Regions from separate parts of the Arthrobacter sp. NPDC080073 genome, predicted to be linked through region 2. Evidence: riboswitches for the same ligand, from Rfam matches in the RefSeq annotation. Region 2 holds a riboswitch; the other holds the start of a gene.

Region 1 (4,731 bases), on a different contig from region 2:
GCCCCACCGAAAGCCGCACGACACCGTCGCTCAGGCCGATCGCCGCCCGGCCTTCCGGGCCCATGGCGCGGTGCGTCGTGGTGGCAGGGTGGGTGATGAGGGACTTGGAGTCGCCCAGATTGTTCGAGATGTCGATGACGGCGAGCCCGTCAAGCAGTGCGAAGGCCGCCTCTTTCGCCGATCGCCCCGCAGAGGGGAGCAACTCGAAGGTGAGCACGGTTCCGCCGGCCTTCATTTGCTTCGCGGCGAGCTCGTACTGCGGGTGCGAGGTCAGCAGCGGGTACTTGACCCAACTGATGGCCGGCTGTTCTTCAAGCCATTCGGCGATCCGCAACGCAGACGCCGAGGAGTGATTGACGCGCAGTGCCATGGTCTCCAGGCCCTTGGTCAGGACCCAGGCGTTGAACGCGGAAAGCGAGGGCCCGGTGTGCCGCATGAGCTGCTTGACGGGACCGTCGATGAACTCCTTGGTGCCCAGGATCGCTCCGCCCAGGACCCGGCCTTGGCCGTCGATGTGCTTGGTGCCTGAGTAGACGATCACGTCTGCGCCGAGATCGCCGCAGCGCTGCAGCAGGGGAGTGGCAAAGACGTTGTCGACGACGACGGTGGCACCGGCCGCGTGCGCGAGCTCGCTCACCGCGGCGATGTCCACGATTTCCTGCATGGGGTTCGACGGCGACTCGAAGAACACTGCCGTTGTGGGCTCGGACAACGCGGCACGCCATTGGTCCAGGTCCGGCCCGTCGACGAAGACGGTCTCGACGCCCCAGCGCGGCAGGATCTCGTTGAGGATCACGAAACAGGAACCGAAGAGCGAGCGGGCGGCAACCACGCGGTCGCCGGCAGCCAGCAACGCACCGAGGGCGGTGAAGACAGCGGACATGCCCGACGCCGTCGCGAAGCACGCCTCGGTGCCTTCGAGCAGGCGGAGCCGCTCCTGGAAGGTGGCCACGGAGGGGTTGCCGTAACGGGAGTAGACAAAGCGTTCGTCCTCGCCTGTGAACGCGCGCTCCGCGGCTGCGGCGGATTCGTAGACGAACCCTGAGTTCAGGAAGACGGCCTCGGACGTTTCCTGGAAGTTGGTGCGGTCAAGACCGCCGCGGACGGCCTGGGTGTCAGGGCTCCAGCCGGCGGCGTCAGGATTGAAAGTCACTTAGATGTTCCCCAGGTTCGTCGGAAGTCCACGGTTTTTCCAGCCGTTCACGGTTCGCTCACCGTAGCGGTCCGGCTCGCCCTCAAAGCCCTCAAGGACGTTGTACGAGGTGTAGCCAGCCTGCGTTGCGGCGATGGCGGCAGCGATGGAACGCTGGCCGGAGCGGCAGAGGAAGACCAGCTCGGTGCCATCTGCTTCCGGAGCCTGCTGCGTCAGCTGTTCGATGAAACGCGTGTTGGGGATCCCGCCGGCAAGGTTCCACTGGATGAACAGGGGATCGTTTTCGGTGGCTTTGGTGTCCGGGATGCCAATGTGTGCCCACTCGGCTTCGGTACGGACGTCCACCAGGATGGCGCCCTGCTCCAGTTTGGCCCAGGCGTCGTGCGGGCTGAGGTCGCCTGCGTAGCTCATGCGTGGCCCTCGCCGTCGAACTCTTCGTCAAGCTGATCCACGGCATTGGCAACAGCTGCGTCCGCGCTGGCGATCGCCGCGGGGAGGACGATGGCCTGCGCCACAATCACGTCACTGCCGTTGAACGTCGCGGCCGGGCTCCCGTGCAGCACGTATCCCTCCGCGAGGGCGGTAGAGATCCGCTCGCAGAATTCCTTGGTGTCAGGGCCCGTGATGAGACGGTAGGAGAGTTTTTCTTCGGTGGGTTCAGGCATTGGTGCTCCTCAGTCACGCTTGCAGTTCGAAAGTGTCGATACGCCGAGTAGTCACCTGAGGCACCCCGCCGGAGAGAGGGTTGCCGACCAGCAAGTCAGGGCTTTGCGCTGGTGCTCATTACTCAAGAAGAAAATAACATCCGCGACGGCGGCCTGCATCACCGGCCGTCGTCATGTTCCGTAACCGGGCGGCAGTCAGGCTTGCCAAGGCTGGGAACCGGTAGCTCTAGGCCTCGGTATCATCGGGCAGCGGTTCCAGGCTCGCCTGTATCCGGGGAGGAATGGCGTCAAACCGCGACGCTGCTCCTGTGGGGGAGTGATGAAAAGTCGACCCTTGATGCTTCCGGATTTCCAGCAACTCGTGTACGGATATCCCGGTGGCCGTGGCGAGCGCATGCAGCGAGAGACTGTTGTGATGAGCCAAGGCAAAAACCACTCCTGACAGGGCTTCGAAACCTTCTGTCTCGTAGATTTCCTTCACCAGGTTGGACATACCGTTCGCATCATCGATTGATCCCGCTGACGCACCAGTCGCCATGGCCGTCAGCGACCACGCAGCAGAGTCGGGGCTGATGTAGATGCTCATGTCGATACCCTACGGACTCAGGCCCGCTTGGGGAATGGGCGATACGTTTATCTTTATGGCAGCACTTACCGACCTTGACCGTCAGCTCCTCTCCGCCCTCCGGGAGGACGGCAGGGCGTCCGTGGCGAGCCTCGCGCGCAAGCTGGGCGTCGCCAGGGCAACCGTGAATAGCCGGCTCGAGCGTCTTGTCTCCACCGGAACCATCGTTGGTTTCACGGCGAGGGTGCGCGATGAGGTCGATCCACTTGCTATTAGAGCTATCGCGCTCATTGCCGTGGAGGGACGATCGGCCGACAAGGTCATTCGCCAGCTTCGGGGATTCCCGGAGATCTGGGCGTTGCACACCACCAACGGCGGATGGGACCTCGTGGCCGAGCTACGCACGGAAAGCCTCAGCGATTTTGACCAGGTACTCGGGAGGATCCGCGGCATCGAGGGGATCGTCAATAGCGAGACGAGCCTGTTGCTCAGCTCCGTTCTGCGGTAGTGCCCGCATAGGACGCGCGCCGAATGATCATTATGTACAAACCCTTTCGTCGTTTTGTACAGATTTTCAATGAAAAGTACATACTTTGGCAATTGTGGATGCATATCGCCGCTCCGTAGCCTCGTAGCAACAGTGCTTATGAGGGAAAGGAGCGCACATGACGCGCTTTGTCGATGTCCGCAATATGGTTCGCTGGACGGCCGGGCGGGGTCCGGAGACCATCATCTCGGGGATGATCCAGTACTTGGAAGACGACTTCCGGCGGTGGGAGTCTTTTGACAAGACTCCGCGGGTGGCAAGTCACACCCCATTCGGGGTCATCGAGCTGATGCCCACCAGCGACCAGGAAACATACGGCTTCAAGTATGTAAATGGACACCCTTCGAATCCAGCGCGTGGCTTCCAGACCGTGACGGCTTTCGGCGTCCTGTCCGACGTCCACAACGGCTATCCGACGTTCCTCGCAGAAATGACAGTGCTGACAGCGCTGCGAACGGCGGCCACGTCCGGTATGGTCGCGAAGAAACTCGCGCGCCCCGATGCCTGCGTCATGGCGATGATCGGAACCGGAACCCAATCGGAGTTTCAGGCCCTGGCCTTCCGGGCGTCCCTGGGTATCAACAGTGTCAGGATCTGGGACACGGATCCGGCGGCGATGGAGAAATTCGTCCGGAACATGGCTCCGCTGGGCCTCGACGTCACCATCGCAGGCTCGGCGGCTGACGCGGTGGAGGGCGCCGACGTCATCACCACGTGCACAGCGGACAAAGCCAACGCCACTATCCTGACGGCAGACCAGGTTTCGCCCGGTGTCCACATCAACGCGATCGGTGGCGATTGCCCAGGGAAGACCGAACTCGACTCTGCCATCCTGCGCCTCGGCGATGTCTTTGTGGAATTTGATCCACAGACGCGGATTGAAGGCGAGATCCAGCAGATGTCCGCCGATTTCCCGGTCACGGAATTCTGGCAGGTCCTTGGCGGGCGCGCTCCGGGCCGGACCTCCAGGGACCAGATCACCATATTTGATTCCGTTGGCTTTGCGATCGAGGACTTTTCCGCCTTGCGTTACCTCCGCGATGCCGTTGAGGGCTCAGAATTCTTCGAGGAGATCGACTTGGTCGCGAACCCTGATGACCCCAAGGACCTCTTCGGTCTGGTGCGGGCACTTTCTCCGATCGGGTCCTGAAAGAAGCCTGGTGCGCCGGCCCCAGAACCGGCGCACCAGACGTTTTTATCCGGCCATCCGGCCATCCGGCCATCCGGCCGCGCTATACGGCCGCGAGGCGCAGGATCAGCTCGGCATGCCCGGGGAACCTCAAAACGAGCGATTCGATGTCGCGTGCCGTCGGTTTCGCGGAGTCCGATCTCTCGTATCCCGGTGAGAGGCTGCAGCTGACCAAGGCGAACCCCGGACCGGCCAACTCGGCACCGAACCAGGTGGAGTTCAGCGCAACTGCCTGCAACGTTTCGCCTGCCTCCGGATCCGCCCCCAATACGGCCTCGGAATAGCCAAAGTCCTGATATCCAAGCTCCCGGGAGAAGGTATGCAGCCTGATGGGTGTCCCCACGTGGAAGAACCACAGTTCATCCTGCTTGAGGGCGTGCAACTGGAGAAACTCCCCGGACTGAAGCAGGTACCAGTTGGAGCTGTAGAGCGGATGGTCGACGCCGAAGCGCGGAGGCAGCGCCGAACCGGCTATGTCCTCGTTGCTGACCAGAGCGGGTGCGAACCAGCCGCCCACGATAGCGGGGGACATGTCCAGCCGTTTGATCCAGTCCTCTGCGGCGGCAGTCATGTGACCGGATCCTTCAATGAGAAGCAGACTGTGATCCCGAT
Region 2 (4,731 bases):
GACGTCCAAGACCATGCCCGAATTTCCGCAAATCTGGGCATCGATGCTCAGCGCGGGCCAAACGGCCACGGACACCGGCACTCCAGCAACCGGTTCTATGGAGACAAGCAACTGACGATGGCTCGCGACGCAAGCTCCTGGGATGAATCCGATGTCCGGATCCGCCCCAACAAGAAGGGCACACGCCCCCGCACGAAGGACCGCCCCAGCCACGACGACGCCGTGATCGGGCGCATCATCACAGTCGACCGCGGCCGCTACACCGCGATAGTGGGCGAAAGCTCGGACAACGAGCGCATCGTCATCGCGGCCCGCGCCCGCGAACTCCGGCGCTCCCCCGTGGTTCCCGGAGACTTCGTGGCCCTCGTCGGCGATGTGTCGGGAGCCCCGGACACCCTCGCCCGCCTCGTGCGCGTCCAGGAGCGCAAGACCCTCCTGCGGCGAAGTGCCGATGACACGGACCCGATCGAACGGGCCGTCGTCGCCAACGCCGACCAGCTCGTGGTGGTGGTCGCGGCCGCCAATCCGGAGCCGCGCACCGGATTCATCGACCGCGCGTTGGTGGCAGCGTACGACGCCGGAATCGAGCCGTTGCTGCTCGTCACCAAAGCCGACGTCAAGGATCCGACCGAATTGCTCGCCAACTATGTGAGCCTCGGTTTCCCCATCATCATCAGCCGCACGGCCGACGCAGGGGCCTCCGGCATCGACGCCCGTTCGGACGACGGCCTGTCCGCCCGCCTCGATGGCGACGCCGTCGGCCAATTGCGGGACTATCTCGACGGGAAGGTAACCGTACTCCTGGGCCATTCCGGCGTCGGGAAGTCCACCATGGTGAATGCCCTGACCGGCGCCGAACGCGCCACGGGCGGGGTCAACGCCGTGACAGGGCGCGGACGCCACACCTCGTCCTCTGCCCTCGCCCTGAAACTCAGTGACGCCCCCGCCGGCAGTTGGATCATCGATACGCCCGGCATCCGCTCCTTCGGCCTCGCCCACGTGGACCCCGACCGCATCCTGCACGCCTTCCCGGATCTGGAACCCGGAACGGAAATGTGCGAGCGAGGCTGCAAGCACGATGCCTCCGCGGTTCGATGCGGACTGGATTCCTGGGTCGCCGACGGCCACGCCGGCGAGGCAGGCCCGGCCCGCTTGGCGTCGTTGCGCCGGCTTCTCGGCGCGGACCCGCGCATGGAAGCCCAAGAGGCGAAGGAACTGGGCACTGTCAACTAAGAGCACGCTCGACTAACAGCGCGCGCTTTGGCGTCCTACCTCCCCGGCTCACCCGTGAATAGACGGTAGTTTGGAACCATGACCCAACCCGATTCGAGCTACAACGACGACCTGCGGCTGGCACATGTCCTGGCCGACTCCGTCGATTCCCTGACAATGGAGCGGTTCAAGGCACTGGACCTCAAGGTCGAGACCAAACCCGACCTGAGCCCCGTCACCGATGCCGACAAAGCCGCCGAGGAAGCAATCCGCGGGCAGCTCTCCCGTTCCCGCCCCCGCGACGCCGTCCTTGGGGAAGAATTCGGCAGCACGGGCCACGGCTCGAGGCGTTGGATCATCGATCCGATCGACGGGACCAAGAACTTCGTTCGTGGCGTACCCGTCTGGGCCACGCTCATCGCCCTCGTGGACGAGGGCGAGGTAGTAGTCGGGCTCGTGAGCGCTCCGGCGCTCGGCAAGCGCTGGTGGGCAGCAAAGGGCTCGGGCGCGTACATGGGCCGATCGCTGGCCGCAGCCACCCGGCTGAAGGTTTCCAACGTGTCGCGGCTTGAAGATGCGTCGCTTTCCTACTCCGAGCTGTCCGAGTGGAAGCAGCATGGTTCGCTGGACAACTTCCTGGGCCTCGAGAACGATGTCTGGCGCAGCCGCGCGTACGGGGATTTCTGGTCCTACTGCCTGGTGGCCGAGGGCGCCGTGGACATCGCCGCAGAGCCGGAACTCCAGGTCTACGACATGGCCGCCTTGGTGCCGATCGTGACCGAGGCCGGGGGACGCTTCACGTCCTTGGACGGCGCAGATGGTCCCTTCGGCGGAAACGCCGTCGCAACGAACTCGATCCTGCACTCCGAGGTCCTCAAGAGGCTCAACCCCGAACTCGACGACCTCCTCTAATCCGTTCCCTTCACTGAATAGACGACCGAATAAACGACGGCGGACGCCCCTCTTTGGGGGCGTCCGCTGCTTTTTCTTCGGCGAAAGGCACATTTTCCGGCCGTGTAACAATCCGCTTAACAATCGCCGGTCACATTGGAACCAGCGTTGCCGGTGTCCTACGCTCTTTACAGGTCACGAGTGCCAGCGCGAAACCCCGGTTTGCTGGCCGGCAACCCTCCATCGCGGCGGGGTGCCCCGGGTGACGACCCGGCCGGTCCGGAACGGATGCGGCAAGCGCGGACCCCCTGCACGCAGGGGTCCCTCTTGAGTGAGGTCCCATGAGCACAGCCACATTTACTTCCCCGGCTCTTTCGCTGAACAACGAATCTGCACCGCAGCGCCCTGAATCCCAGCCCCGGGCAGCCCGCCCGCTGGCCGCGGTCACCGGCGCCGAGTTGCAGGCACCCTTGATCCAGGGCGGCCACATCCGCTACGCCAACCTCGACTACGGCGCGTCTGCGCCTGCCCTGACCGTGGTTTCCGCGTACCTCAACGAGATCTTGCCGTACTACGCGAGCGTCCACCGCGGCGCAGGCTATGCCTCCCAGATCAGCACCTCGGTCTACGAAAACGCCCGCAACATCGTCCGTGAGTTCGTTGGCGGGCGGCCGGACGATTCGGTCATTTTCACCCGCAACACCACCGATTCCCTCAATCTGCTGGCCGGGTGCTTGCCGGTTGAGGACGGTCGGCACACTGGCGAAGTCCTCTACCTGGACATCGAGCACCATGCCAATCTCCTGCCGTGGCAGGGCGTCCCCCACCGCAGCATCGTGGCCGCGGGAACGTTGTCCGAGACGGTGGCCAACGTCCGCACGGCACTCTCCCACGGTGGCGTCAGCCTCCTGGCAGTCACCGGCGCGTCGAACGTGACCGGCGAGATCCTGCCCATCAAGGAACTCGCTGCCCTGGCGCACGAATTCGGGGCGCGGATCGTGGTGGACGCGGCGCAACTCGCCCCGCATCGTCGGATCGACATCGCCGCCGCGGATGTTGACTACTTGGTCTTCTCGGGGCACAAGCTTTATGCACCCTTCGGCGCCGGCGTCCTGGTGGGCCGACCCGACTGGCTCGACGCCGGAACGCCGCACCTGGCAGGAGGAGGTGCCGTCCGCGAGGCACGCCTCGATTCCGTCAGCTGGGCCACGGGACCGGCGAGGCACGAAGGAGGCTCACCGAACGTCCTCGGCGCGGCAACCCTCGCCCGCGCCACGCAGGTCATTGCAAGCCTCGACCACGATGAATGGCACGCCCACGAGGCCGCCATCCGATCGCATCTGGTCGAGGGCCTCAAGGAAATCGACGGCGTGACCGTGCACCAGATCTTCAGCGACACCGATCCCCTGGACACCATCGGCGTCGTGAACTTCTCGCTCCAGGGCTACGACGCCGGACTCGTCGCTGCCTACCTTGCGGCCGAGCACGGCATTGGCCTGCGCGACGGACGCTTTTGCGCCCACCCGCTGCTCAAGCGCCTCGGCCTTCCCTCCGGATCCCTGCGCGCCAGTTTCGGCGTGGGGTCGCGCCTGGAAGACGCCACCCGGCTCATCGCGGGCATCCAGGCGCTCAAGAGCAATGGCCTCGGCTGGGACTACGTTGTGGATGCCGGCCGGTGGGTGCCGGCGAACGATCACCGAAGCTACCCGGAATGGGCTCCCAACACTCCCGGGACCGCCGGCGCCGCTCCCTGCAGCACCGACTGATTGCGGTAGATTCGTAGGGTATTTTTCCTGTCCTGCGAAGGAGTTCCTGCGTGGCCCCGCGACCCCCCAAAGGCACGTCAGCCGGCCCGAAACTCTATGAGGAACGGCGCCTTGAACTCGGCCGGAGTTTCCAGGACGGCGGTGAACACTATGACCGCGTCCGGCCCGGCTACCCCGCGGATTCGGCTGACTGGCTACTGCCTGAAGGCGCACGGGACGCGGCAGACATCGGCGCCGGCACCGGAAAGTTCACCTCGCTCCTCGTCGAGCGTGGGCTCACGGTGTCCGCAGTGGACCCTTCCACGGACATGCTCACTCAGCTGCGCAAAACCTACCCCCAAGTAATCGCCTTGGAGGGCACGGCCGAGGCAACTGGACTGGCGGACTCAGCATTCGACGTCGTCAGCGTTGCCCAAGCCTGGCACTGGTGCGATCCCCTCGCCGCCAGCACCGAAATCGCCCGGATCCTTCGGCCCCACGGCGTTATCGGCTTGATCTGGAACCAATTGGACACTTCAGTGCCCTGGGTCCATCGCTTGTCCCGCATCATGCATGCCGGCGACGTCCACAAACCGGATTTCCGGCCTGTGGTGGGCCCGGAGTTCGCCGACCTCGAAAGTCACCTGACGCGTTGGGAGGATCCTGTGACTCCGGCCGACATCCTCGAACTCGTGAAGTCCCGCAGCTACTATCTGAGGGCGAATAACGCCACCCGGGCCAAGGTCATGGGCAATCTTCAGTGGTACCTCTTCGAACATCTGGGGCATGCCCAGGGCGAGGTCATCCCCCTGCCCTATCTCACGCAGAGCTGGCGGGCGCGAAAAGTCTGAATGGACCGGTTCACGATAGGCTTGGAACCGTG

Evidence for each region. Region 2 has a riboswitch for S-adenosylmethionine ahead of AB0O52_RS03555 (aminotransferase class V-fold PLP-dependent enzyme). Riboswitches for the same ligand answer to the same signal wherever they lie in the genome.
Region 1: it holds a riboswitch for S-adenosylmethionine, as region 2 does, so the genes downstream of both, AB0O52_RS15305 (DUF1737 domain-containing protein) here and AB0O52_RS03555 (aminotransferase class V-fold PLP-dependent enzyme) in region 2, are expected to answer to the same signal.

The regions. Positions count from the first base shown of each region.
Region 1 covers NZ_JBFBKR010000013.1:59,192-63,922, forward strand. Annotated here, with positions in the region: gene AB0O52_RS15295 (O-succinylhomoserine sulfhydrylase) at 1-1,153, opposite strand, end outside; gene AB0O52_RS15300 (rhodanese-like domain-containing protein) at 1,154-1,564, opposite strand; gene AB0O52_RS15305 (DUF1737 domain-containing protein) at 1,561-1,818, opposite strand; SAM riboswitch class IV at 1,829-1,941, opposite strand; gene AB0O52_RS15310 (hypothetical protein) at 2,045-2,404, opposite strand; gene AB0O52_RS15315 (Lrp/AsnC family transcriptional regulator) at 2,460-2,891, shown strand; gene AB0O52_RS15320 (ornithine cyclodeaminase) at 3,049-4,080, shown strand; gene AB0O52_RS15325 (cupin domain-containing protein) at 4,163-4,690, opposite strand; gene AB0O52_RS15330 (PAS domain-containing protein) at 4,687-4,731, opposite strand, start outside.
Region 2 covers NZ_JBFBKR010000002.1:296,973-301,703, reverse strand. Annotated here, with positions in the region: gene aroA (3-phosphoshikimate 1-carboxyvinyltransferase) at 1-115, shown strand, start outside; gene AB0O52_RS03565 (ribosome small subunit-dependent GTPase A) at 118-1,233, shown strand; gene hisN (histidinol-phosphatase) at 1,312-2,124, shown strand; SAM riboswitch class IV at 2,297-2,409, shown strand; gene AB0O52_RS03555 (aminotransferase class V-fold PLP-dependent enzyme) at 2,445-3,869, shown strand; gene AB0O52_RS03550 (class I SAM-dependent methyltransferase) at 3,920-4,699, shown strand; gene AB0O52_RS03545 (metal-dependent transcriptional regulator) at 4,729-4,731, shown strand, end outside.